One region of the Exiguobacterium sp. s125 genome, then DNA from elsewhere that is predicted to be linked to it. Evidence: riboswitches for the same ligand, from Rfam matches in the RefSeq annotation. Region 1 holds a riboswitch; the other holds the start of a gene.

Region 1 (14,674 bases):
CTGAACGTCATTACGTCTCCCGGGCACACCCCGGGCTCGATTTCCTTATGGCATGAAGGCAGTCGGACGTTGATTGCCGGAGATGCCTTCCAAACACAAGGCGGAATCGCTGTTTCCGGCGATACGCGCTGGCAGTTCCCGTTCCCTGCTCTCGCGACTTGGGATAAAGACGTCGCCTTGAAGTCCGCCCATCAATTGACGGAACTGACGCCCGACATCCTTGCGACTGGACATGGTCCTCTCGTTCTCGCACCGAGCTATGAAATGCGTGAAGCTGTCGATCGGTTTGAACAATTGTTAAAACGCTGATCCCACAACAATCTACCGAACCCTTTACATTGCTTAAAAAGCAGGAAGTGCGGGAGGTAAAAGCGTAAGTATAGACAATTCATGCAGCCGATTTAGAGCGCAATCCGTCTTGAATCGCATTAAACCGAAAAAAGCAATCGTTCGCGCCCCTGTCGCTTTGAAGACGAGACGAGGAACTGATCGCATCTAGACATAGCGTATTCACTTCTCGCACACGTTTTTCTACACGCTCAAAGGGTCTGACTCAAAAGCGGGAACCACTCTCGATTAAAAGGAATCAGGACTTTTCCATACGTATCTCAGTCAAACACTCAACTATCTGAAACAATAAACATTTGTATAGATATGGCCGATGATCCCGTCAAAAGTGGGTCATCGGCCATTTACTTAATGGAGGACGGGAACGTTCATCCTCGACCCCTGTGGGAAAAGGTAGCGCGATTCGCGGTGAGGATGACAAAACCGTCTGTCACTCTGATTGATGTTGGAGCGACTCTTGAGTCAGCTCCTTCTTTTTTCATCAGCCCGTTCGAAATCAGCGGGACCTAACTCTTGTCATGACCCTCGATCAGAATGTTCCTCAAAACCACGGCACTTTTTCTAGCGTGTCACTTTCTTGTATTTTTTCTAAGATGAGACCCTTCACTATTTCACCGACTCGTTTGGTACAGACGTGCCTCATAGGGCTGCAAGATCTTACTTGCACTCTCTTCATAGTTCGAGAGAAGTAACTGTTCATTCGGTAAGGCGAATGTCGTTTCGACCTGTTCATCGTGGACGTTCAAGACGATTCGCCACGTCACCCCTTCGAATTCCCGTTCATATACGTAAAGATAAGGATCCTGAATCGCCAAATCACGATACACGCCATATACCATGACAGGATGTTCTTTTCGTAATTGAATCAACTCCCGGTAAAACGCGAGAACCGATTGCGGATCCTGTTCAGCTGCCTGCACGTTGATTGTTTTATAGTTCGGATTGACCGTCATCCATGGTGTCCCTGTCGTAAATCCGCCTGCCCGGCTATCATCCCATTGCATCGGTGTCCGCGAATTATCCCGCGCCCGTAGCTGCATCGATGACAAGACAGTGCCGCTCGGCTCTCCCGCTGCGACGCGCTCCTCGTAACGATTACGGAAGGCGACGTCTTGGTACAGAGAAGCATCCGAGAAACGAATACCCGTCATCCCGATTTCTTCTCCTTGATAGACATACGGGATACCCGGTAACGTGTGTAGCATCAAGCCGAGTAACTTGGCGCTCTCGACACGATAGCACTCGCTACCGAAGCGCGTGACTTGTCTTGTATGATCGTGATTATTCAAAAATTGTGAAGTGACGCCTTTCGGGTACAGCGCATCATACCACCGTTTTTGAATCTGTTTATACCGCAACAGGTCCATTTCTTCCATGTCATCGGCGACTTCGAAATGAAACAACGTCTGTAACTCCTGACGTTCTTCACTAACATATAACAGCCCGTCATCGGGACCGACAAACGGAATCTCCCCGACCGTAAACAATTTTTTCCCCGCAAGAACTTCCTGATGCATCTCCTGTAAAAATTCATGGACTCCCGGTTGATTGCCTAAGTAGGACAAGTCAAACGGATCCTCCACATCGTCAAACGCCGCTCGTTTTTTAATCAAGTTAATGACATCCATCCGGAAACCATCGATGCCTCGGTCGATCCACCATCGCATCATCGCGTAGACAGCTTGACGGACGGCAGGCTGTTCCCAGTTCAAATCAGGTTGTTCTGAGGCAAACGAATGAAAATAGTACTGTTGCCGTCCTTCATCCCACGTCCAGGGACTCGGCGCAAAATACGACCGCCAATTGTTTGGTGGTGTTCCTTTTTCCCCGTCATGCCAAATGTACCAATCTGACTTATCATTCGTTTGATCACGGCGCGACTCCTCAAACCAGTGATGTTGATGACTTGTATGATTGACGACAAGATCGAGAATGATTTTTAAGCCGCGCGCATGCGCCGATTCAATCATCTGGTCCAAATCTGCCATCGTGCCGGCTTTCTCCATGATGCCGTAATAGTCAGCGATGTCGTAACCGTTGTCGATATCAGGTGATGTATAACAGGGGTTAAGCCAAATGACATCCACCCCGAGTGAGGCGATGTAGTCGAGCTTTTCGATCACGCCCCGCAAGTCCCCCATCCCGTCTCCATTCGAGTCGTTAAAACTCCGCCAGTACACTTGATAAACGACGGCTTCTTTCCACCAGGTCCGATTCATCTTTTCCATCTCCCGTCTAGTAGTCGATCGATTACTTGTCTAGTGTATCAAGAACATCGTCTGAAATTGGAATGTTCTTCTAATTTTTAAGGAATTTTAAAAAACCTCTTTCATTTTGACTGAAAATTCGCTATTCTTGACGACAATACCTGAAGGAGGAACAGAGATGAAACATTTCGCCCCATCGATCGCCATCGATCGCTTGCCCAATCCCGTCTTCGCAGAACTTGCCCAACGGATCGGTTCCGTCAAAGCCGCAGGACACGACGTCATCACGCTTGGTCAAGGAACGCCGGACCAAACGACACCCGTACATATTCTCGATGCTTTAAAACAAGCCATCGATGATGCAAGTAATCTCCAGTACCCCCCGTTTCGCGGACATGATTTCTTAAAACAGGCCGTCGCTAATTTTTATGAATCAGAATTTGGCGTGTCGGTTGATCCGGCGACAGAAGTCGCGATTTTACTCGGAAGCAAGGCCGGCATCGTCGCCCTTCCGCAGACGATCGTCAATCCCGGTGAAGGGGTCATCGTCCCAGATCCCGGTTACCCGGATTACTTGTCGGGCGCAGCACTTGCCGGTGCGTATCCGATCACGCTTCCGCTTCTCGCTGAAAATAGCTTTTTGCCTGACTATGACCTCCTCGATTCGCTCGACGTCGAACGGGCCCGGATGTTGTTCCTCAACTATCCGAGTAATCCGACCGGTGCGACAGCGACGGCAGCGGCTTTTGAACAGACGGTCGCTTTCGCTGATGCACATGACATTTGTGTGGTTCACGACTTAGCGTACGGCGGGATCAGTTTCGATGGTCCGACGCGGAGTTTCCTCCAGACGGAAGGCGCTAAGAATGTCGGGATTGAGTTATTTTCGCTCTCTAAACGGTTTAACATGTCCGGCTTCCGGATTGCCTTTGCAATCGGTAATCCGTCTGTCATCGCGAGCATCGAAACATACCAGGAACACCTTTACGTCAGTGCCTTCACACCGATCCAGCATGCAGCGACGGTCGCGCTTTCAAGCGACCAGACATGTGTCCGTGAACTGAGCGCCTTGTATGAGACGCGACGCGATGCGTTGTTCGGTGCATTAAACGAAATCGGCTGGGACGGACCGGTTCCGGGTGGTTCGTTCTTCGTCTGGCTCCCTGTTCCGTCCGGCTTCACGTCACAAAGCTTCACCGATCACCTGCTCGACGAAGCGCACGTCGCCGTGACACCGGGTCATTTCTTTGGTACATACGGTGAAGGTTACGTCCGGATCAGTCTGATTGCCGATGTCGACCGACTCGTCGAGGCTGTCAAACGAATCGGGACCCTTCAGCTCTTCCAAACCGCCGTTGCCGAATAATTCTGAAAAAACGTTTGACAGATGGGAATCATTTCCGTTAAAGTAAATCCCAACAGCATAGCTACTTATCGAGAGCGACCGAGGGATTAGGCCCAACGACGTCCGGCAACCACCAGTAATGGAACGGTGCCACATCCTACAGAACTTCTTTTGTTCTGAGAGATAAGTTACGAAATTCTACACTTCGTCGCTTTTTTCTGGTTGCTCTCTAACTGGAAAAAAGCGATTTTTTTGTATCGGGAGGGAAACATTATGATTGAGTTCGCACACATCACAAAACAATTTGTCCGTGACCGTACACCGATTTTTGCATTAAACGATGTCAACTTAACGATTGAACAAGGGGAAATTTTCGGCATCATCGGTGAATCCGGCGCCGGAAAAAGTACACTCTTACGGTTGATTAACGGACTCGAGACACCGACGAGCGGTACGGTCATAGTAGACGGAGCCAATCTATCACGTGTCTCCAAAACGTCTCTCCGCAAACTCCGTCTCCGGGTCGGTATGATCTTTCAACACTTTCAACTGATTCAGTCCCGCACCGTTGCCGACAATATCGCGTTCGCCTTAAAGGCTGCCGGTGTCAAACGGCGTGAGTTCCCGAAACGGATTCAAGAATTAACGGCACTCGTCGGACTCGAAGGATTCGAGACGAACTATCCGAGCCAACTCAGTGGTGGACAAAAACAACGCGTCGGCATCGCACGAGCGCTCGCCAACAATCCAAACATCTTACTCTGTGACGAAGCGACATCAGCGCTCGATCCGGTGACGACGCTCCAGATTCTCGATTTACTGAAAGATTTGAACGCCCGGCTCGGTTTGACGATCATCCTCATCACCCACGAAATCGATGTCGTCAAACAAATTTGTCACCGCGTTGCCGTCATGGCGCACGGTGAAGTCGTCGAAGTCGCTTCGACTTACGCCATATTTAGTCAAGCCGAACATCCGGTCACAAAACATTACGTCGATACGGCACTCCAAATCGAATTGCCGGAACGGATTTTACGGACGACACCCGGCAAAGTCATTCGACTTCAGTTCACGGGTGAAAAAACAGGTGAGAGTACCTTATCTGAAGCCATCAAACAATTCGATATCGCAGTCAGCATCCTGCATGGGAAGGTCGACTACATTCAGGACGTCGCGTTTGGCGTCTTAATCGTCAGTTTGACGGGACCGACACTGCACGTGAATCGTGCCTTAACCTGGCTCGAGGGACAGTTGCACGCAATCGAGGTGATTCAAGATGTCGCTTGACCGGTTTACGACAATGCTTCCCGACTTAACGAAAGCACTCGGAGAGACGGCCTTTATGGTCGGCATTTCACTCGCCTTTGCCATCATCATCGGAATTCCACTCGGGATTTTATTATTCATCACCGACCGCGGACTCTTTTTCCAAAACGTTTTCATTCGAACGACGTTGGACTTCGCCATCAACATCGTCCGCTCGTTACCATTCATCATCCTACTCGTTGCTTTGATTCCATTGACGCAACTCATCACGAAGACGACGATCGGTCCCGCCGCCGCCTCGGTCAGCTTGAGCGTCGCCGCGATTCCGTTTCTCGCCCGACTCGTCGAAACCTCACTCCGTGAGATTCCACCCGGCTTGATTGAAGCAGCAGAAGCGTGCGGGGCGAAACCGCTTCGCATCATTATCAGTGTTCTCCTTCCGGAAGCATTGCCCGGAATCATTCAAGGCTTGACGTTGACCTTGATCAGTCTGATTGGATTCTCAGCGATGGCAGGGATCGTCGGTGGCGGCGGAATTGGTGACCTCGCGATCCGGTTCGGTTATTACCGGTACGATAACGTCGTCATGATCATGACGATCGTCGTGCTTGTCGTCATCATTCAAGTCATTCAGGCACTCGGCAACCGGTTCGCACGTGTCGCCGATAAACGATAACTTACAAATAGAGAACGCAAGGGAGAGATTACGATGAAAAAACGCTATGCCTTTTTAGCAACAGGATTATTAGGAGCAAGCATCTTAGCCGGATGCGGTGACAGCAGTGCAAATGAAGAAACGAAGTCCATCAAAATCGGGGCGACGAGTGGTCCGTATAGCGATATGGTCAAAGAAGCGATTCAACCGGGACTCGAAAAGAAAGGCTACAACGTCGAAATCGTCGAATTCAGTGATTACATTCAACCGAACCTTGCCCTCGGGAGCGGTGATATCGATGCCAATCTGTTCCAGCACTCGATTTATTTAAAAACCTTTGCGAAAGAAAAAAATCTCGATCTCACAGGGCTGATCACTGTCCCAACCGCACCGATGGGATTATACAGCAAGTCCTATAAAACGTTGGACGATGTCAAAGAAGGCGCTGAAGTCGCAACACCCAATGACCCGACGAACCAGGCACGTGCTTTGAACCTGTTAGCGGATCAAGGTTGGATTGAACTAAAAGCAGATACCGATCCACTGACCGTCTCAGAAAAGGACATCATCAAAAATCCAAAGAAACTCGTCATCAAACCGCTTGAAGCCGCTCAGCTCCCACGCGCTGTCGAAAGTGTCGATATTTCAGCCGTTCCCGGAAATTTCGCACTTGCTGCGAAGTTCGACTTACTCGATGCACTCGCACTCGAGACGATGAACGAGCAGTACCGCAACTTAGTCGCTGTTAAGACAAGTGACGAAGACAAACAACTGGCCAAAGACTTAACCGCTGTCGTCAAATCGGATGATTTTAATGAAGTGATCGAAAAATCATTCAAAGGATTCAGCAAACCAGACTGGGCGAATTGAGCAGAAGTGTCACTTTTACGGAAAGACCTTATTCTCGCCACTTCTCAAAAGAATAAACGCCATAAAAAACCGGACGGCTCCACCTCCTTTCAATAACAGGGGTGGGCCGTCCGTTTTTTCGATAGTATCTCTGTTACTCGTCGCTCCCCTCTTCCCGAATCGCAGCCTTTCTCAGGTCTTCTTCCATTAGAAAGCCTAAAAAGATTTGCTTCCACGTGACTCCTACGGGAAAAAGCGCAAGGCTCGCTTGCGCTGTCAGAGGCAGGCGAGACCCTGCATCTTGACCTGTAATGGAAAGAGGCAACGGCTTGCGCCTCGCCCGAGGAAAGCACGGGAAGCAGGAATCTTTTCGCCTCTTAACATTCATTTCCACCGACTGACACCACATATTTTCTGATTCGTAGAATGCGTCGCCCATCCTTCCCAAATCGTCTCCGAGCGGCAAGCCTTCACGCCGCTTCGTTTCACTGCAGGGTCGCGCTTGCTTGCTCTTTCGCTCGAAAGAGATTCGTGTCAGGAAACGCGACGCATCACAGGCTTTCTAGTATTTCCTTCTATATAGAAAAGCTAAAAAAGATTCACTTCATCGTGACTCCTACGGGAAAAAGCGCAAAGCTCGCTTGCGCTGTCAGAGGCAGGCGAGACCCTGCACCTTGACCTGTAAGGGAAAGGGGCAACGGCTTACGCCTCGCCCGAGGAAAGCACGAGAAGCATGAATCTTTTCGCCTCTTAGCATTCATTTCCACCGACTGACACCACATATTTTCTGATTCGTAGAATGCGTCGCCTATCCTTCCCAAATCGTCTCCGAGCGGCAAGCCTTCGCGCCGCTTCGTTTCACTGCAGGGTTGCGCTTGCTTGCTCTTTCGCTCGAAAGCGATTCGTGTCAGGAAACGCGACGCATCACAGACTTTCTAGTATTTCCTTCTATATAGAAAAGCTAAAAAGATTCACTTCATCGTGACTCCTACGGGAAAAAGCGCAAGGCTCGCTTGCGCTGTCAGAGGAAGGCGAGACCCTGCATCTTGACCTGTAATGGAAAGAGGCAACGGCTTGCGCCTCGCCCGAGGAAAGCACGGGAAGTAAGAATCTTTCGTACCACTTATATCAACCACCTACGTTTTTTGATTCGTAAGATATCACGTTTCCCGGGACTCAAGACAAACCAAAAAGCCTAGGTTCCCATTGACGAGAACCTAGGCTTTACTTTAGTTCGTGCTATTTTCACGGTGTTCTAAAGTTAATCGTAAAGTACGGTGCATCTTTTCTAAACGCCACTCCAACATCCGCTTGTTTGAAGCCGCTTTGCATGATGTTCTCACGATGCCCTTTTGAGTTCATCAATCCCCAGTGAGCAGCGAAGACATTTGGATACCCCATCGATAAGTTTTCACCCGCCATCGAGAAGCGAATGCCTTCTGCCTTCATCCGGGCGAACGGGTCACGGCCTTCAGGATCCGTATGCGAGAAAAAGTTATTCTCCGCCATGTTTTCACTGTGTCCGCGCGTGACCGGTTTTAATGCTGTATACGGCGACAATGCAGGTTTCTTGTACTCGGCACGTTCCCAGTTCATCAGGCGTAACATCAATTTCTCATCCGTCGTCCGCAATGCTTTTGAAGCAGCACCGTAGAACCCTTCTTTTTTCGCTTCGACGTCCTTCGGAATCGCCAGTGTTGCTTTGACGCGATTTTTATCATATTGATCAAAGAAATACGTCACGTAGTTATCGTTCTTTTCATAGACGGCTGCGTGATCAAGGTTCAGCATGTAGTTCGTATTTCCCTTTCGATAGGACTTGACGACCTTCCAGCCTTTTTTCGCAAGCGTCGCTTCCGTATCTTTATTTAACGTCGCGCCTTGCGTCGTCACGCCGTCCCGGAAACGATACTTCCCGTAATCTTTCCCGTCTTTCGTCAGTGCGACAAACTCCTCTGTCGCTGTCCGTCTGACTTCCCACTTGTATCCCGGGTACTCACTTGTATATGCATCAATCAGCTTTCCCCCACTTTTCGGGTACTCCGCCTCCGCTTGTTCGATTGGAACGCTTTCGCAACCAAAGAAAGCAAATGCTATTACCCCGAGGACTAATACTTTTTTCATCCTGCTGGTCCGCCTCCTTCTTTCTTGCATTACCCTTATTTTAAAAGAAATTGAACCGTTCGAACAGTCAGAGTATCCATTCTAAGAAAATCACATGATTCATTCGACTTGTTCACAACACAGACACATTTTAGTAACATCGCCTTTAAAGGTCTGACAACTTAGTCCGAAGCCATTCTCATTTCATTATCGTACAGAAAATGAACTATTTTCCCCTCTTGTTGAAATGTGTGAACATTCTTTTATTTTCATTCTTTGCAAATCTTATTGCCGTTCTTTCATCACCTAGCTAATATTAGGAATCGTAAGGAAAAAAATACGTGTTTGTCCATATAATATCCATCAAAAGGAGTATGCCATGATTCTTCTCTATTTTATTTATGAATCGATTACGTTTCTCGCGATTCAGCAGTACTTGTTTTCAGGTTGGATGATTCTCGTTGTGTTGACGGTCTCCTTTAGTCTCGCGAACGCACATGACGAAGTTCACTATAGCCAACGTTTCGGATTCGAACTGCTCGTCCCCGGTGTCGGAAACTTATTACGGAAGAACTTTATCGTCGGTCTCGCCACGATTATTACCTTAATCATCATCCACTTCATGTACATGTTTCGGATCCTTCCTCTTGAAACTGCCCTGCTCTTCACCTTTTCAATCAGTAGCCTTTCCTTCCTATCTCTTTTTATCCGAACACACAAAAAAGCGGACCGCTAAGTCCGCTTTTTTTATTTATTGAAATTTATCAGAAGTCGTTAATTTGTAGCGTTTTGAAAGCTCAAGCCAGTTCTGTCCATCTTTTTTCGTCTTCACAAGAATATACGGCAAGCCTTTCGAAACACGAAGTTCGAGTAATTCACCTTGTTGCTGACCATGTGTTTCACTCACTTTCAACCAACGCTTTGCAATTTTTCGTTCGATGACGATGTGTTTTCCTTTTTGAACAGCGCGCCATTTTCCGATTTCAGCTTTTCCTTTGACAGGAATCGCACTCTCCGCACCTTGAATCGAAATGATTGCCGGATCGTGGTCGCTCGCGCTTCCGTCTGCTTCCATGTAATCCGAGTTGATGTTGACAATATCAGATGAAGTATAGCGTTTTAAGTTCTTCGAGATTAAGATGTGATCGAGTACTTGTGCGTTACCATTATAGACGTACGAGTAACGTTCTGATTTCGGAAGATCATCGACCGTGTTCCAAAGATTTTTCCCTTTGAGAATATCGAGTGTTTTCGAGAACTGGAAGTCATTCAAGTCACCAAGAACAACGACATTCGAGTCTTTGACTTCTGTTTCGAGTTCATTGACGAAATCTTGGACGATTGTCGCAATCGCATGACGCTGTACTTCGCTCTTACGTACGACCGGTTGATTTTTACCGAAGTCTGCTCCGTCGCCACCTTTAGAGTTAAAGTGGTTGACGATGACATGGTACGACTCCCCTTTGAAGAGGAATTCCCCGACGAGTGGCTTCCGTGAACTTGCGAAGTTCGGGTCGAGCGGTTGAATCCGTCCCGGGTTACTCGTCAACTTGCCGTTTTCGACCGAAACCGCTTCTGTTGCCGTTCCTTTTTTACCTGGTGCAAGTGAGACGCGCTCCGGATTATACAAGAAGCCGACACGGATGTTTCCGCCTGGCTGTCCGCCATCTTTTTTATCTTCTGGTGCGATGTCTGTATACGCATACTTAACGCCAGTTTTCGCTTCAATTGCTGCAATCAATGTTTCAAATGATTTGGATGCATCGACTGTTCCGCTATCAACTGCACCATCGTTATCTTGCATTTCTGTCAAACCGACGATGTCTGGTGTTTTGAGGAACGTCGCAATCCCTTCCGAGACACGATCAACTTTCCCGGCGTCTGCTGTCGAAGCAAAGTTTTCGACGTTATACGATGCGACCGTCAAACGTGACTCTCCTGTTTCGATGTTCGTCGGTTGACGATCAATTTCACTCGTGACGAGTTTCGGAAGATCAGCTGCTTTTGACAAGACTTTATAAGCAGAGTAGTTGTAGCTCATGACGCCTTCAATCGTTCCTTCAAAACGGTCACCTGATTTCGCACGGTATGACGAACTGCCCATCTCGACGAAGAGACGTTCCGGGTTGACGTTGTCTGCCGTCAAGATTGGTGTACCGCGTTTCGTGTAGACTTTGTCTGCTGTTTGCGTCCGGACCGGAATCGTCCGGTTTGCTTGTGGACCTGTGACGATGGCATTCGGAAGTGCAACACGCATCCCTTCGACACTTTCATACAGGTCGATTGCATCTTCTTCCGGATCAAAGTTCGCGAACGCATCGTTATCGACGACATCCGTCGGAATCAAGACGCCGTCCCCACCGAGGACGATGCTTGCAGGTAATCCTTCGTTAAGTGCTCCTTTAACGAGGTTGACAGCACTGAGCTCTGTTACAGGCAAGTCTGTCTCCGCTTTATCACTATATCCACCTAATAGCCATTCTTTCACATATCCAGTTGTCGCGACCTTTTGTCCGACTGCCGCTCCGTGGTTTTTCGAATACACTAAGATACCTTCAGATGTCTTACTGTTATTATCCGGATTCGGATCCTGCATGTAGAAGTTGTTTGCATCCACGATATACGTGACGACACCTGTCGTCCGGACGAGTTGATCGGCGTATGGAGACAAATGTGCAATTCCTTGGATACTGCTGATTTTCGTGAGGGGTGGTGCGATGTAATATTTGAACGTTGAAACGGCTGACGTTTTACCATTCTTGACGACGACTGCTTGAATCGTCAGTTCCTCATTAATTGTGATCGGCTCTGAGTAAACCGGACTTTCAACTGTCGGTGTTGATCCATCGACTGTATAGTGAATCGTCCCTTCCCCTGTAAGCGTTACTTTATCACCACGCTCAACTTCGCCGACCGGGTCAGCCGTTGGTGCAACGAGAATATCGCCTGCTTCTGCTTTATGTGATCCTAAATCTGTTAATGTATCGACCGGGAAGCTTGTCCATTGTGACGGTTCATATGTTTTTGAACCGGTCGTCACGTTCGTGTTACGGACGAGCGTCGTATCTTTCGCGAAATCCGCACTTGATCCGATTGGTCCGATGATGTCGAGGACGACATCTCCTTTTTTCAGGGCAACGGGATCGTTACCGTTGAAGTTCAGTGATCCTGTCGTTTGTTGTGCTTTTGCTTTAATGTCAGCATTTGCACTTGAGTTTGCAATGACGAATGTTTTCCCCGGGTCAATCGTTCCGGAAAGCGTGATTTTTGATTCAGACGGTCCACCATTCGTATACTGTACGAGTGTGTAGTCAGCGAGATTGATGATTTGTCCCGAACCATTGTAAATCTCGATCGCTTTGTTATTGCTCGATCCTTCTATGTACTCTGACAGGATGACGCCTTCGCCCTCTGCCCCTACGATGATGCCTGCCTGCGGAAGAATACCTGCTGTTAATGCTCCGACCAATGCCCACTTACCAAACGTACTTCCGTATTTCATGATGTTGACCCCCTATTTAATTTTCTGACACTTCTTTATAATATCAGAAATAATTTGGAAAAGTGTATATTTTTCGTAAAAAAAGATGTTATCCTTCGTAAATGATAATAATGGTATCGCTTACAAATTTTTATCGTTCGCTTTTATTATAATTATCTTTTGGAGTCACTCTCATCAATAGATGTCTTCCCACCGTTAGCAAGTTAAAAAAGGGCATAAAAAAAACGCCTTCTCAGCGTGTTGGTTTCTTTTACATTAGTTGTCAGTGGAATCGAGGACACAGGTGATCAAAACACCTGAAACGACGAAAGCCCTACCTCTCTTTCGTTGTTACGGCTCCTTGGCCGCGCCAGCTGAATCAAGCGTTTTAGCAAGAATCAAGTTGCGTATTAGGTTACGCATTTACTGGGATTTTTAGAGTTTCGCTCGGATGAGCTGAAAAGTATCGAATGGAAGGTTTATCTTGCTGGGTCAACTTCTTCCCTAAAGAAGAAGGACAAAATAAAAGCGATGACTTATGTCTGACTCGATTGTCAGTTAAGGTCTAAAAATCCTGACCTGATTATTAAATTGTGTATTGTGGGTTAAAGATTCTCACATGAGTGATCATCCCCGATTCATGACATTTCTTAATATAACACAAAATATTTTACAAAGTCAATCTTTTTTTATCTCTAGATTTCTTTGACTAAATCAAGTTGATACAGACCTTAGAAATCGCTATCGTAAAGATACAAATACTATAGAAGAAACGAGGTACACATTATGCCGACAAACCGGTTGATTCACGAAACAAGCCCTTACCTGCAACAACATGCTTCCAATCCGGTTGATTGGTATCCGTGGGGAGAAGAAGCCTTCACTGCCGCCCGGACAGCAAATAAACCGATTTTTTTATCGATTGGTTATTCGACCTGTCACTGGTGCCACGTCCTTGCCCATGAAAGTTTCGAGGATGACGAAACGGCGACGATGCTCAATGAACGTTTCATCTCGATTAAAGTCGACCGGGAGGAACGACCGGATATCGACCAAATCTACATGACGGCAGCCCAAATCATGACCGGTCAAGGAGGGTGGCCGCTCAGCGTCTTCATGTCCCCGGAACAAGTTCCGTTTTACATCGGAACGTATTTTCCGAAGACACCCCAGTTCAACCGTCCGAGTTTCCGGCAAGTCCTGCTTCAGCTGAGCGAACACTATCAAACGGATCCGCAAAAAATTAAACGGGTCGGTACACAAATCGAACAGGCGTTGCTCGATGTCAGCACGGTCAAGCAGCACGGCACGCTGGATGAGGAGCTGTTACACACAACATTCGACCAAGCGATGCGCCAATTCGATGTCGCGCATGGCGGATTTGGCGGTGCACCGAAATTCCCGTCTCCGTCCCTGTTGACGTTCCTGCTCGATTATTACCAGTACGCGGAAGACGAGACGGCACTCCAGATGGTCATGCGGACGCTGACTGCGATGCGTGACGGCGGCATCACCGATCAAGTCGGCTTCGGCCTCTATCGTTATACCGTGGATGCCGCTTGGGTGATTCCCCATTTTGAAAAGATGCTCTACGATAATGCCTTGTTCGCGACCCTTTGCCTCGAGACGTATCAAGCTTCCGGGAATGACCGCTTCAAACAGTACGCGGAAGAAATCTTCACGTATGTCGAACGTGACCTGTTATCGAACGAAGGTGCTTTCTACTCGGCAGAAGATGCGGATAGTGACGGTCACGAAGGACTATTTTATAGTTTCTCCTATGATGAGCTGATACAACTGCTAGGTGAAGAAGCCTTCTTCCCGCGGTATTACGGTGCAACACCAAACGGGAACTTCGAAGGACGGAATGTGTTTCACCGCTCAAATCAAGATCTCCACGCATTCGCTGCTGAAGTAGCACGCCCCGTCGCAGATGTCGTGCGCCAACTTGAACACGAACGGCAACAACTCTTTTCACACCGTGCGCATCGAACTCGACCATTTCGGGATGATAAGATTTTGACGTCATGGAACGCGTTAATGATTTCCGCTTTTGCAAAAGCAGGACGGATTTTAGGAAACCCGCATTATACGACCGTTGCCAAACGCGCGCTCACCTTCATCGAGCACCACTTATTCGATGGTAGCCGCTTACGCGTCAGCTATCGAGAAGGACACGCTCAAGGCAGAGGATTTCTCGACGACTACAGTTTTCTCGCGGAAGCTTATCTCGAGTTACATCTTACGACACAAGAAGTACCGTACCTTAAACAGGCTCGTCGCCTGACGGATGTCATGCTTTCAGCGTTCGGCGATCCGTCCGGTAGTTTTTTCTTCACGGCGTCAGAAGCAGAACGCCTGTTGATTCGACCGAAGGAAGTCTATGACGGTGTGACACCGGCTGGTAATAGCACAGCGAC
Region 2 (14,674 bases), on a different contig from region 1:
TAACATGCGTGGTTCGACGAGGTGAATCTGCTTTCGTTCCTTGTACGGGAGTTGTTCAATCTGGTAGAGACGACTTGCCGTTTTGATACCAAGCGTCTTCAAAGCAGGGCTCGCCGCTAAAATGACGGAGCCGCTCCGTTTTAAATCGGAAACGACGGCTAATTTTGTTGTTAATGGTGGTAGATTTCGGTAATGGCACTCGCAACTGGCATAAAAAGAGACACTATCCACGCAAAAAATACGTTGGTTTGGAAAGTCCGCATCAGAAGACACGAAAATCACTCCTTTTAGAACGTTTGTTCTTATTTTATTTATGTTGATTCTAGCACGGTCTCAAAGTGTCTCAAATCAAAAATTGAAAAAGAGTGTACATGTCATCACTTTTTAGAGCGCAGCATGACTTTAGAAATCATCCTCTTGAGTCATATTTAGGTAACAGGTTTGGTACACTAAGGACTGAGAAGAAGAAGGGTTGGGAGAGAATGAAGAAAAAACCGATGATCCATCTACCGGATGTCCCGAATAATTTAGCAGTCGAAACATTTGCAGAAATCGAAATCGATGATCCGTACTTGTATCAAATGCTGTATGAAAAAGAAACGTTACCCATCGAGCTGACGGAGCGGATCGATGCCAATCAAGTCTGTTTTCGGAATGTCTCATTTGCGGGTCTCGTGTTTGATCGCGCGTCATTTGAAAATGTCCGATTTGAGCAGTGTGATTTGACGGGTTGTCAGTTCCGTGACAGTCGTTTTCATCGCGTTCTGTTTCAGGACTGTCGCCTGACGGGGGTTCAATTAGAAGAAACGACGCTTGATCATGTCACGGTAAAAGCATGCCAGGCGAATTACTTACAAGTGATTCGGACATCGCTCCGACAAGTAACGTTCGAGCAGACGGCGATGCGGGAGACACAATTCTTCGAAGGGAAACTCATCGATTTACGTTTTGAGGATGTTGAATTGATGGAAAGCCAGTGGGTTGAAACTCCGTTAAAAGGACTCGATTTGCGACAAGCGGACGTCTCGGGGATTACGATTGATCCACGCTTTTTGACAGGGGCGATCGTGACGGAAGGACAAGCAATCGCATTTGCCCGATTACTCGGTCTTGTCATTCCGCAAGAATGAACATGAAAAAACCGGACGCTGTTCCTCTTCCTTTTAGGGAAACGGAAAACGTCCGGTTTTTTTGTATTCATACGACTCTCGAAGGAGAGACTTAAAAGGAGAGCGTCTCGCCGTCGTCCGGAATCAAAAAGTGAGCGGAGAGATGATTTGCTGCTAAAAAGTCAGCGATCATATCGCGGCGGAGCAGGCAGTGATTGACAGCTTCGAGATGCGAGACGATGATCGTCGCTTCAGCCGCTGCCGCGTGGACCGCTAATAAATCACGTTCCGACATCGTGATCGGTTCACCGGTCTGGAACTGGGCGGCACCACTATTGACGACGATGACATCCGGTGCATAGGTATCAATCGCAGAATCGACGTCGTCACACCAAATCGTATCACCGGCGATATAGAGCGTCGGCTCATCGGGATGTGTAAAGACGAGACCGGATACGTGTCCCATCCGTTGTCCGATTTCGCCGACACCGTGTTGACCGTTCGTGCGGAAAACTTTGACATCACGGAGTGTCACACCCTGGTCGAACGGCTGAACGTCGGTGAAACCGGCTTCTTTAATGACAGAGGCGTCCGTCGCGTTTTGGGCATAGAGCGGAACCGTCTTCGGTAACAATTGTTTTGCGGCCTCATCGAAATGATCGGCGTGAAGATGTGTCACGAAGACGGCATCCGGGTCGAGTAAGGTCGAGACATCGACTGGTAAGTCGACAAGGGGGTTGCGGTGGGTGTTCGGTGTATGGTCGAACGGAGGAAGCGAACCCTTTTCACCGAGAAAAGGATCAATTAAAAAAACTTGGTTGGCATAGGTCAAGACGAGTGTCGCATTTCGAATTTGCTGGATGTTCACAGGCAATCTTCCTTTCTTGTACGAATCTTCCTCGTCTCATATTCCCGACTTGCCGAACCTTTAATCCAAAACATCATTGGTCCGGTTTAGGGAGAATTTTTTCCATGGCCAGGACATCGACGTAATACCCGTTTAACATTCCTTGTTCTTTAAAGGTACCGACGATTCGGAATCCGGCTTTGATGTAGAGTTTTTGTCCGATCCGGTTGAAGGGGAACGTAAAGAGAATCAGCTTATGCATGCCGTGAATGATTGCATGTTCTTCGATGATGTCGAGTAGTCGTTTTCCGATTCCTTGTCCGCGGTGGGTCCGTGTGATGTAGACGGACAGTTCGCCGACGGACTGATAGACGGGACGCGGATTGTAGGCATCGAGCGAAATGAAGCCAAGAATCTTTGACCCTTCATAGGCAACGTAACCAGCATGTCGCTCGGAGCGTTCACTGAACCATTGCTGCATGAAGGCGAGATCTTTCGTATCCGTCTCGAGCGTCGCGATCCGGTCTTCGATTCCTTCATTATATATGGCGAGCACGTCCGGTAAGTCGGTTTCTTGAACGAGACGAATCATCATACACGTCAGCTCCTTTTTGTGTCCTTTTCTTCATTATATCGGAGATGGATGAAACAAACGGCATGTTTCTAGAATAGGAAATGCTCCCGTACACGCGCTTTCCTCAAACATGTTTGTCAGACGACGTTTCCGTACAAAAAAAAGCCCAGGTCCTCTATTGCTAAAAGACTTGGGGCAGACCGGACTGAATTAGTTTGCTGAAGACAGGGCGTTCCGCTCGTAAATCGGCACCCAGCCGTCCGTCGTGACGAAGATTCGGATCGCCACCACTTTCCGGTCTTCCTGGAGCGTGAAGTAGTGGCGCGTGTTGACGGGAACGGAAATCAAATCACCGGGATTGAGCTCGATGTTGTAATAGCCGACCTCCTCGTCTTTAATCGCAAACACGCCATGGCCGCTGACGATGAAGCGGACCTCGTCATCGGTATGATGGTGTTCTTTTTGGAAGTTGACGAGTAATTCATCGAGATTCGGTGTCGTATCCGACAGTGCGATGATGTCAGCCGTCTGGTAACCGCGACGTTCCGAAACATCTTTAATCTCGTCCGCGAATGTCGTTAAAATCGTCTGTTTGTCGTCATCCGTTAATGTAAAGTTCTCGACGAGGTCGCCCGGTAACTTCGAGACGTCCCATTGTTCATATAAGACGCCGCGTGAGGCAAGGAATGAAGAGACCTCATTTTGATCCGTATACCGTTCGTTTGTCTGTTGGAAAAGTACTGTTGCCATTGTAAATTCCTCCTTTTAATGAATCGCCTGTCGGCACGTTTGTAGTTTTAAGGTGTAACTGAACAAAAACTCGAATGCTTCCAACTGTTTTTTCGCTTCAAAGGCAGTCGGTGCCCAGACGGTGATGCCGTGATTGCGAATCAGGACGGCGCCGCTCTCGGCATGTACATGTGCTGCAAAGGCAGCGGCAAGCGTCGGAATGTCGGCATGGTTCGGGATAATCGGCACACGGACTTCCGCATCTTCTTCCCAACGGCCGAGTGCCTTGATGATTTCCTGACCGGCAAACCGAATCTCGCCTTGGTCGCCGTACAGTTCCGAAATGACATTATTGTCAATCGTATGGACGTGAAGGGAACACCCGGCAGTCGTTCGGTTGAAGACCTCGACGTGGAGCAACGTTTCGGCAGAGGGACGACCCGTCTGTTCGCCGATCAGTTGACCGGATGCGTCGACATGGACGAAGTCGTCCGGTGTATCCTGCCGTTTGTCCTTCCCGCTTGCCGTCACGAGAAATTCAGTCGGTTGATCGGCTGTCCGGATGGCGAGATTGCCGCTTGTGCCGGGGAACCAGTCGCGTGCTGCAAGTTCCTGTTTGACGGCACGTAATTCTTCATATCGTTTTAAGAAGGTCATGTGTACACCACCTTTGTCTGCAGATGATTCAATATGTCATGAAAGTTTTCAAACGGCGTATACGGGATGCCGTGCTGTTCACATAGCGTGATCAGATAATCCCGTGCATAAACGTGATCCGCCTGCTTAGCCAGTTCAAAATCTGTTACGGAGTCGCCGATCGCGATGATCGTGTCACCGTTCTGCTTCAGCTTCCGGGCGATCGAGGTTTTGCAACAGCCGCATTGATTTGTACAGGTCGCGTCGCAGGCATGCGGCCATTCGATTCGAACCGTCTCCTGGCTGAAGTCACTGCCGTTGCAATAAATCGCTTCGTCCGTCAGTACATCCGCAAGAATCGGCTGGACAAAAAAGTCGATCCCGCCGCTGACGATGGAAAAATCAATCTCGTTTGATTTGGCAAAAGCGAGTAAGGTGTCGAAGCCGGGACGAATGACCGCCCGTGTCATCAAGAAATCAATGTAGTCCTGTTTTTGACTGGACGGAAGCAGCTGAAACATCTGTCCGACGCCGGACTGAATCGAGAGCGACCGGTCGAGCACACCTTGTTTTAACGGTTCAAATTTTTCCGGCGGAGCGAACTCCTGCATCAAGGCGATGATATTATCGTGCTCCGTTACTGTTCCGTCAAAGTCACATAAAATCCGGATCGTCATTTCGTGATCCCCCAAGCATCGAGAGCGACACGTAATTCCTCGTGCCGGTGGGCGGCACTTGTCAGTGATTCGCCGGCCAGTGCTGCGCCCAGTGCCTGGCGGAAAGCGATGACTCCGGCCGCAGCACCTTGCGGATGACCGTGGACACCGCCTCCGGCATTGATGACGGAATCGACGCCGAAATCACGAACAAGCTGGGCGACGAGACCCGGGTGGATTCCGGCGGACGGGACCGGGAGAATTGTTTTGGTCTCACCGATTCGGGTCGCTTCAACGGCAATCCCGCGGGCCAAGTCTTTGGCGAGGGCGACATTCCCATACGGCGACGGGAACAGTGTCAAGTCGGCACCGGCAATCCGCGGCAACGTTCCGAGCAGGACCGGGGCGGCAATCCCGTACTCGGGACTGGCGATCAAGGCACCGCTCAACGCCGGATGATTAAAGATCGGGACCGGGATTTCCGGATCGGCTGCCAGTTCCCGCAAGACATCAAGCCCGTATGTAAACGTGTTGAGCAGGAGGGCTGTCGCTCCGGCTTCGACCAGTCGTTTCGCCTGCTCTTTCAAGCGGAAGACCGGACCACTCAATGTAATCGCATAAAGGGCCCGTTTACCGGTCCGTTCATAGTGTGCATCGAGGACTTCCCGTCCAATCCGCGCCCGGTCGAGTGCCGGTGTCAGCGGATTGTCGTATAAGATTTCGTCATCCTTGACGAGATCAATCCCGCCGGCGAGCTGGGCTTCCAGTTGTTCCCGTAAAAAAACGAGATCCCGTCCGATGACGCCTTTGAAGATGCTCATCAACAGGGGGCGGTCATGGACTTGGATCAATTGGCGGACGCCCTCAATGCCGAATTTAGCACCGGGGAAATCCAGTGTGAACGAAGCGGGAAGCTGAAGATCCGTCAGTTTGATTTGACCGTCGAGTGACAGCTTGCCGAAGACGGTCGTCAAAATCGCCGAAAAGTCCCGTGAGACGTTGTGTTCCGGATAACGGATCGTGACATACCCTTTACCGTCGTGTTCTTCCGTATGGACGACTTGTCCTTTAAAGGATTCAAGCTGTTGTTGTTCCAAGTGATTCAAATCGGTCCATGAGCCGACCGTCAGACCGAGGGCGATTTGCTCTGCCCGTTTTGGTAACTGATCGGTCACGCCGAGTTGGTAAGTTGCGGTAATGTACACCATGATCGTCGTCTCTCCCTTGTTAAAAAATACAAAAATGGTCCCTCGTCAATGACAAGAGACCATGAAAAATTGCGCGTGGACTCTTATCTGTCAGCGTGTTAGCTGCAAGAATTAGCACCGTGCCAACTGGTCGGTTGCTGCGACATCATAGGGCTCGTCCCTCCGTCTGCTCTTGATAAGAATTGGATGAAATTGTGAAATCTAATTGCAATTTTTACATGAGATGGACGTGATGTCAAATAATTTTTTGAAAATTTATTTTTTTTGAAATCAGCTTCTATAGATGGCGGTCTTTTAAATGGTTTTTCACTAAAAATTGGAATTGACAGATGATTTAAGACGGGCGTAATATTCGAATCAACATCGAACACAACAACCACATATGACTCTTATCGTGAGTTGGCAGAGGGAATTGGCCCGAAGACGCCGCAGCAACCGACCATCCGGCACGGTGCTACATCCAACAGACATTCGTCTGAGAGATAAGAGGACGGATGATACCCCGCGCCTCTTTTCTATGACGAAAAGCGGCGTTTTTTTGTGTAGAAATGAAGGGGGAAGCAAGATGGCATATCAAGCATTTACAGAACAGGACGCCATTAAACGTGTCCGGGAACTCGGACTCATCGGACAGGAAGAAGCGACGGCAGAAGAAATCGGCGACGGGAACTTGAACTTAGTCTTTCGGATTCAGGCAGGGAAAGAACGTTTGATCTTGAAGCAGGCATTACCTTATGCAAAAGTCGTCGGGGAAAGCTGGCCCTTGTCACTCGAGCGGGCCTGGATCGAACAGTTGGCACTGAAGGAATTCGCAAAATACGCGACGCCATTCGTTCCACGGGTCTTTCATGCGAGTCATGAAGAAGCGTATACAGTGATGGAGGACTTGTCGCACCTGCAAATCGTTCGGACGGGATTGCTCGCAGGCGAAACCTACCCGCTCCTTGCTGAGCATGTCGGTTCATACTTGGCACGGACGTTATTTTTCACGTCAGATTTTGCGCTCGGTCCGGTCGGAAAAAAACAGGTCGCACGTGACTATTACAACCCGGATTTATGCGACATTACGGAAAAGTTAATCTTTACGGATCCGTTCTGCGACGCGGAAACAAACAATATCGAGAGCGGATTGGAAACAGACGTACAGCAGCTCTGGCAGGACGAAAAACTGAAGCGGGAAGTGGCGAAGCTCGAAACGTTGTTCATCACGAAAGGGGAGGCCTTATTACACGGAGACTTACATACAGGAAGCATTTTTGCTTCGGCGGGCGAAACGAAAATCATCGATCCGGAGTTCGCTTTTTACGGACCGTTCGGGTTTGATGTCGGTCAGTTCATTGCCCACCTCTGCTTTGCGGCGTATCCGAACTATGCTGAGTTGCGGGAGAAGCGGGTGAAGGATATCGATACGTTCTGGCTGACGTTTGCTTCGACGTTCACGGCACTGTGGGAACGGGAAGCCGTCGAACCTTTCCGGACGGTACCCGGGCTTGTCGATGATGTCCTCAGTACAATTCTCCAAGACGCGCTCGGTTTCGCCGGTTGTGAACTGATCCGGCGGACGATTGGTTTGGCACCGGTCGCTGATTTGGAACAAATTCCGGATGCTGCGACGCGCCTTGAACGGAAACGTCATGCGTTACGCCTCGGGACGGCATTGATTAAACGGCGCGGCGAATGTAAGACGTTTACCGATCTCCGGAATTTTGACGTGACGGAGGAATTGAGCCGATGAGCGAGTTTATCCGTAGTGTCATCTATGAGCGGGCGTGCTTAAAGATCCTTGATCAGACCCGTCTCCCGCAAGAAGAACGGTACGAAGTCATTCATGATTTGGCGCAAGCGGTTGAGGCGATTAAACAACTTCGTGTCCGTGGAGCGCCGGCAATCAGTCTGTTCGGTGGATTCGTCCTCGTGCAGGAAGCGTTCCGGACGACGGGATCGCTTGACGAGGTCAAACAAAAACTGTTGACGGTATCGGCGGAGTTACTGGCGACCCGGCCGACCGCCGTCAATTTGCGGAACGTACTCGATGCGCTCAATCAGCTTATCCTTTCGAGCACAACGCTCGAGGAACTGCCGAAACGTCTGGAACAAAAAGTAATTGCCCTTTATGAAGCCGATGCCAAGACGTCACGGCAAATCGGTGTGCATGCGTTGGAGCTGTTTCAAGCGGGAGACCGGGTGTTGACGATTTGTAACGCCGGATCGATTGCGACAGCGGCGTACGGGACGGCACTGGCCCCGTTTTATCTTGCGAAGGAACAAGGCATCCCGTTATCCGTCTATGCGTCGGAAACCCGGCCTTTGTTGCAGGGGGCGCGCTTGACGACATGGGAGCTGCAACGGGCAGGGATTGACGTCACCTTGATCACGGACAATATGGTCGCGCATACGATCAAGGAAAAGCAGATCACCGCCATCATCGTCGGCGCGGACCGGATCACCCGTAACGGGGATACGGCCAATAAAATCGGGACGTTCCAGCTGGCGTTACTCGCACGTGCCTTCGGGATTCCATTTTATGTCGCGGCACCGCTGTCGACGTTTGATGTGACGAGTTTATCAGGTGACGAGATTGAAATTGAAGAACGCGATGCTAGTGAAGTGACACAACTGGCGGGGAAAGTAACGGCACCAGCCGGAACAAAGGTCTTTAATCCGGCGTTTGACGTGACACCGCACGAGCTCATCACGGCGATCATCACGGAACTCGGCGTCATTGAACGGCCGAGCGTGGAAACGATCGAATAGGCGATTGGACAACAGGTCATCTAAACAGACAGGAGAGATCGAGATGAAAAAATTAGCATTCTTACTCGCACCGGCGGTCTTGCTGGCTGCTTGCGCCAATAGTGAAGCGACACCGACGAAAAAAATCAGCGGTGTGCCGGAAAGTGTCCAAGGCGACATCAAGATTGCCGTCATCCGCAATCTGGCGTCCGATGATCATACGAAACAATTTTTAGACGGTGCCCGTTCGGAAGGGGAGGCGCTTGGGTTTAAGGTCAACACGTTCATTTCCGAAGGCAATGACGTCAAGTTCAAGGAACTGGTGGCGCAAGCCGTTCAGCAGGATTATGACGGACTGATCATCTCGCACGGAAAAGAAGATTATGCCTACGACATGATTAAACCGGCGATCGACAAAGGGATTCAGGTCGTGACGTTTGATACGGTGACGAAGAAAAAGGACCAGACGTTAACAGGCATCACGGAGACGTTCCAGGATGATCACAAACTGGCAGAACTTTCACTCGATGAAGTGACGAAAGTGAAAGACGACAAGCCGGTCCGGGTCATCAAATTGTGGTTCGGTCCGGGGTTTGCACCGCTTGACCGCCGTCAGGAAATCTATAAGACGTATGAAGCGGACGGCAAAATCAAGACGCTTGAAACGGTCGGACCGACGAATTTCCAGGATGTCCAGGGCGATATCGCGACGAAGATGAACGCGATTCTCGCGAAATATCCGAAAGGAAGCATCGATGCCGTCTGGGGAGCGTGGGATGAAGTCGCAAAAGGCGCCTATAAATCCTTAAAAGACAACAAACGTCAGGAAATCCCGTTGATTTCAATCGATGTCTCGAATCAGGACATCAACCTGATGCGTGAGAATGGTAGCAACTGGGTGTCGACGAGTGCCGTTGATCCGCATTTGATCGGACAGACGGACATGCGCCTGCTCGCGAAAAAACTGGCCGGCGAAAAAACACCGGGCAGCTTTGATCTGGACGCTAAATTAGTCGAGCAAAAGGCGCTCAAAGCCGATACGACGATGTACAATCTCGATACAATCATCAAGGGCTGGAGCACATCTGAGAAATTCAATGAACCGTGGATGGAAAAACTGCGGAAAGCGAATGCTGCGAAATGACGCATCTGGACGCGACGAACCGGCTCGAGATGCGTGGGATTTCAATTGAATTCCCCGGTGTCAAAGCGCTTGATGCTGTTGACTTTTCCGTCCGCCGCGGGGAAATTCATGCGCTCGTCGGAGCGAACGGCGCCGGTAAGTCGACGCTGATGAAAGTATTGGCGGGAGCGCATGCGGCGTATGACGGGACGATTTCGTTTGAAGGTGTGCCGTTGACGATCGATTCGCCGCGTGCCGCGAAACGGGCGGGAATTGAAATCGTCTACCAAGAAGTCGATACGGCATTGATTTCATACTTGACGGTCGCGGAAAACATTTGCCTCGATTTGTTGACGAACGGACAGCTCAAAGGGGTCATCCGGCAACGCCGGTTGGAACAGATTGCACGGGAGGCGCTCGGGAAACTCCAGTCTTCGATTGATGTCCGGCAACGGGTCAGTGAACTGCGCCTTGCCGACAAACAGTTGGTCTTGATTGCCCGGGCACTCGTTCAAGACAGCCGTTTTTTAATCCTGGATGAACCGACGGCGCCGCTCAGTCAACGGGAGACGGAACGTTTGTTTCGCATCATCAGGGAACTCGCGACACGCGAACAATTGGGCGTGATTTTCATCTCACACCGCCTTCAGGAATTATTTGAAATCTGTGAATCGATTTCCGTCATGCGTGACGGAAAACTTGTCGCCCGCCAAGCATTAGCCGGGCAAACGAAAGAGACAATCGTTGAACAGATGCTCGGAAGACGTTTGCAACAGACGGACCGGCAAACCCGAACCGTCGGGCAAGCGTTGCTCGAGCTCAATCAAGTGATGGTCCCGGGTGAACTCAATCAGCTGTCATTGACGGTTCATGCAGGTGAAGTGATTGGAATTGCCGGACTTGTCGGAGCGGGAAAAACCGAGCTCTGTAAGACGATTTTCGGAGTGACTCCGACTGTGGCGGGACAGATTCGGATAGCCGGCGAACCGGCGACTATCCGGTCGCCGCACGAGGCAGTCAGACACGGGATTGGTCTGGTCCCGGAAGAACGCCGTAAAGAAGGCATCCTTGTCACGGATCCGATTTATCAAAACATGACCGCGGCAAGTCTCAAACAATTCGTCAATCGGTTCGGTTGGGTCAAGACGGGAACGGAACGGACTGCCGCCAACGCTATCATCAAACGATTGGCGATCAAATCAACGGATGAAACGCAACGCGTGGAAGGCTTATCCGGCGGGAACCAGCAGAAGGTCGCGATCGGCAAATGGCTCCTCGCCGATGCTGCGGTCCTGCTGCTCGACGAACCGACAAAAGGTGTCGACGTCGGGGCGAAACGGGAAATCTTCGACGTGATCGATCAACTGGCCGGACAGCAAAAAGCGATTCTGTATGCGTCCAGTGAATTCGATGAATTGCTGGCGGTGACGGACCGGATTTATGTCATGTATGACGGGAAAATCGTGTTCGAGACGAATACGTCGGAGACGACGGAAGACCAATTACTGCTGTATGCGACAGGGGGGATGACTTGATGAACGAGGTACTTCACGAACCAACGACGGAATCAAAACCAAACACGGAACGACACGCATCCGGTAAACGGTTGTTACGCTTTTTGAATGACTGGGGGATCGTCCTCGCAATCCTTGCACTCATCGTCTTTTTTGCCGTGACGGCACCAAGCTTTTTACAGGGCGCGAACCTGATTAATATTTTGCGCAGTATCTCGATTGTGACGATCATCGCAATCGGGTTGACCGTTTCGCTGACCGTCAACGGTTTTGATTTATCGGTCGGTTCGACCGCGACCTTTGCCAGCTCGCTCGTCGTCTCATTTTTTGTCTGGTACAGCCTTCCGCTTGGTCTGTCGATCGGCTTGGCGATTTTGATTGCCTTAAGCGTCGCGCTGGTCAACGTGTTATTGATCGTCAAATTCAAGATTCCCGACTTGTTTGCGACGCTTGCGACGATGTTCATCTTTGAAGGGGTGGCGATGACGTATACCGGCGGCGGATCAATCAGTGCCGGGATGCCCCGTCTCGACGGAACACCGACAGTCGGGATGATTCCGGAGTCCTTCCTAAAAATCAGTCAGGCACCGTGGATCATCCTAATCATGCTCGCCGTCGTAGCAGTGACGCATCTGTTTTTGAACCATACACGACACGGCCGCTTCTTATACATCATCGGCGGAAACCCGGAGGCGGCACACTTGACGGGAATCCCGGTGCACCGTTACCGGGCACTGGCCTATGTGATTGCCGGACTACTCGCGGCAGTCGGAGGAATCCTGCTTGCGTCGCAGGTTGGATCGTCACAGATTAATGCCGGATCCGGCTATTTGATGCCGGCAGTCGCGGCTGCCTTCATCGGTTCATCGTTTGCCGGACAAGGGAAACCGAACGCACTCGGGACATTAGTCGGAGCCTGCTTAGTCGGGATTCTTGAGAATGGGCTCGTTATGTTATCTGTTCCGTATTACTCATTGAATATTATTAAGGGGCTTGTCCTTGCACTTGCTTTAGCAACGACGTATTACCGGTTTCGAAAAAAATAATTAAAAAACAAGGTTTAACTTCGAATAGATTCGGTAATATTCAATATATGAAAGGATGGTGATGCACATGAATGATTATCAATGTAGAGGGAACGATCGCATGTCGCTTCGAGTAGAAGAGGATCACCGGACTTGACGAACGGAATAAGTTTATAGACACGGATTGTACCCGTTTTTTACGTGCACTCTGCACGAATCAAGAACGGTTTACGGCATGTAATCGTTCCTGAAACACAAAGGGGGAGTCGCTCTGCGGCGCCCCCTTTTTTGTGCGTATTGAGAGACTCATATGCCTTTCCAAAGGGACTACGGGTATGAGAAGATAGAAAGAGTCAGAAAATTCAACTACTAAAGAGCAAGGGGCCTGACAATGCGAACATACACAAGAGAGATTCAAGCAATCATCGACAACGTAGAAAAAGTAATCGTCGGTAAGGAAGATGTTATTACACAATCGTTAGCAGCGCTACTTGCCGGAGGACATGTCTTACTTGAGGATGTACCGGGGGTCGGGAAAACGATGCTCGTGCGCGCATTCAGTCGCTCAATCGGCCTGACTTTTAAGCGTGTTCAATTCACACCCGATTTACTCCCCTCGGATTTAACGGGTGTTTCGATGTATAACCAAAAAACGAGTCAATTTGAGTATCGTCCGGGTCCATTGATGGGCAATATCGTTCTCGCGGATGAAATCAACCGAACTTCTCCGAAAACACAATCGGCGTTACTGGAAGGGATGGCGGAAGCAAATGTAACGGTGGACGGAGAAATCCATACGCTTCCGAATCCCTTCTTTGTCATGGCGACGCAAAATCCGATTGAGCATGAAGGGACATATCCATTGCCGGAAGCACAACTCGATCGCTTTTTAGTCAAAGTCGAGATGGGCTATCCGGATTTTCAGCAAGAGATGAAGTTGCTGAATCGATTCGAACGCGATGAACCAATCGACACGATCGAATCGGTCATCGGGCGCGACGAATTGTTACGGATGAAGGAAGAAGTCAAGGAAGTCCACGTTTCACAACCGGTTAAAAAATATATCGTTCAGCTCGTCCAGGCCACGCGTGAGCATGCTTCGCTTTACCTTGGAGCCAGTCCGCGTTCATCGATTGCTTTAATGAAAGTCGCGCAAGCCTGGGCTTATATGGAAGGGCGGAAATTCGTATTACCCGATGACGTGAAACACCTGTTGACACCCGTCTTATCACACCGGTTGATTTTGACGGCAGATGCTCGCTACCACGGACAGTCGGCTGAACGGGTATTGGAACAGGTGAAAAAAGAAGTTGCGGTGCCGATTCAACACGACGTGGAGTCTTTATGAAACGGTGGCAAATCGGCTGGCGTTATGCCGTCCTGCTCCTGATGGTCACGGCATTGTGGATTTACGCCCGTGTGGATGGTGGAAATGTAGCCTCGTTACTGTTCTACGTCATGGCAGGTTTGACTGTCTACTGGACGATTTTTTTAATCTGGCCCGTGACGAAAGCCGTCGCGACGCGAGAAGTTTCGAATAAGATGTTGATTGCCGGGACGGACATTCCTGTCGTTTTACAAGTTAGACGAAAATACCCTTTTCTTGTCGGGACCGTCGAAGTAACAGAGGAAGTACCGGAAGCATTGAGTGCGGAGCGTTTAGACATTCGGCGCTCGTTACGTGCCCATTACCGGAAGACGGAACAGATTGAATATGTCATTCCATCGATTCGTCGTGGACTGTATCAGATTCCGGGTTGTGTGATTGAAATCACGGATCCGTTCGGTGTATTCATGCGAAAAAAACTCTATCCGGTCGAAACGTATCTTGCGATTGAACCGGCACGGCTCGCGACGCAGTTGCCACATGAAGACGACCGGGGGGACGGCGGAATTTCGCCCGTCTCGCTCGATTTGCGGCAGTCATCCTTTACCGTCGTTGGAGTCCGGGAATATGTCAGTGGCGACCGGATGAACCAGATTGATTGGAAGGCAACGGCGAAACGCCAAGGTTTGATGACGAAGACATTTGAACGGGAACAAGAGCGGGAAACGACAATTGTTTTTGATGAAGGAACGGTGAGTGATGCGCAGTTCGAACGGAGCATTTCGATGCTTGCCGATGCGACCGATCAACTCAACAAACGGCGCTTGAATTACCGGATCCATCTCGTCGGTCATGCTGTCCAGTCCCTGTCCCTACCGCTTGAAGGGGCGAAGCTGACACATTATTTGATGACGGCTCAACCGAGTCGGACCCGTTCATTCATTGAGTCGTGGGAGTATTCCTCAAAAGCATTACGTCTGAGTGGAAACGTCCTCTTCATCACGCCGGATCTTGAATCGAATAACGAGATGTGGATGTCTAAAATCAGACAGGAAGCGACCGTGCATGTCTATACGCCGGAAAGGAGGGGGAGCCGATGAGTCGACGACTGATTTGGAACTTACTCGCGGCGTTACTACTTGCGAGCTTCATGCCCCCGCTACTGGAACTGACGACGTTTGACAGCATCGTTC

The links. Region 1 has a riboswitch for S-adenosylmethionine ahead of KNQ05_RS00505 (methionine ABC transporter ATP-binding protein). Riboswitches for the same ligand answer to the same signal wherever they lie in the genome.
Region 2: linked by a shared signal. The riboswitch ahead of KNQ05_RS12090 (2,3-diketo-5-methylthiopentyl-1-phosphate enolase) and the one ahead of KNQ05_RS00505 (methionine ABC transporter ATP-binding protein) in region 1 are both predicted to bind S-adenosylmethionine.

The regions. Positions count from the first base shown of each region.
Region 1 covers NZ_JACSMI010000001.1:102,355-117,028, reverse strand. Annotated here, with positions in the region: gene KNQ05_RS00520 (MBL fold metallo-hydrolase) at 1-309, shown strand, start outside; gene KNQ05_RS00515 (alpha-glucosidase) at 960-2,567, opposite strand; gene KNQ05_RS00510 (aminotransferase class I/II-fold pyridoxal phosphate-dependent enzyme) at 2,734-3,921, shown strand; SAM riboswitch class I at 3,984-4,090, shown strand; gene KNQ05_RS00505 (methionine ABC transporter ATP-binding protein) at 4,174-5,187, shown strand; gene KNQ05_RS00500 (methionine ABC transporter permease) at 5,177-5,842, shown strand; gene KNQ05_RS00495 (MetQ/NlpA family ABC transporter substrate-binding protein) at 5,876-6,691, shown strand; gene KNQ05_RS00490 (CAP domain-containing protein) at 7,916-8,794, opposite strand; gene KNQ05_RS00485 (hypothetical protein) at 9,153-9,509, shown strand; gene KNQ05_RS00480 (FN3 associated domain-containing protein) at 9,525-12,275, opposite strand; gene KNQ05_RS00475 (thioredoxin domain-containing protein) at 13,041-14,674, shown strand, end outside.
Region 2 covers NZ_JACSMI010000005.1:8,749-23,422, reverse strand. Annotated here, with positions in the region: gene KNQ05_RS15830 (Y-family DNA polymerase) at 1-273, opposite strand, end outside; gene KNQ05_RS12120 (pentapeptide repeat-containing protein) at 483-1,130, shown strand; gene KNQ05_RS12115 (MBL fold metallo-hydrolase) at 1,222-1,977, opposite strand; gene KNQ05_RS12110 (arsinothricin resistance N-acetyltransferase ArsN1 family A) at 2,051-2,551, opposite strand; gene KNQ05_RS12105 (1,2-dihydroxy-3-keto-5-methylthiopentene dioxygenase) at 2,741-3,280, opposite strand; gene KNQ05_RS12100 (methylthioribulose 1-phosphate dehydratase) at 3,296-3,916, opposite strand; gene KNQ05_RS12095 (2-hydroxy-3-keto-5-methylthiopentenyl-1-phosphate phosphatase) at 3,913-4,572, opposite strand; gene KNQ05_RS12090 (2,3-diketo-5-methylthiopentyl-1-phosphate enolase) at 4,569-5,759, opposite strand; SAM riboswitch class I at 5,840-5,941, opposite strand; SAM riboswitch class I at 6,146-6,248, shown strand; gene mtnK (S-methyl-5-thioribose kinase) at 6,325-7,494, shown strand; gene mtnA (S-methyl-5-thioribose-1-phosphate isomerase) at 7,491-8,513, shown strand; gene KNQ05_RS12075 (sugar ABC transporter substrate-binding protein) at 8,557-9,636, shown strand; gene KNQ05_RS12070 (sugar ABC transporter ATP-binding protein) at 9,633-11,150, shown strand; gene KNQ05_RS12065 (ABC transporter permease) at 11,150-12,175, shown strand; gene KNQ05_RS12060 (AAA family ATPase) at 12,546-13,502, shown strand; gene KNQ05_RS12055 (DUF58 domain-containing protein) at 13,499-14,581, shown strand; gene KNQ05_RS12050 (transglutaminase TgpA family protein) at 14,578-14,674, shown strand, end outside.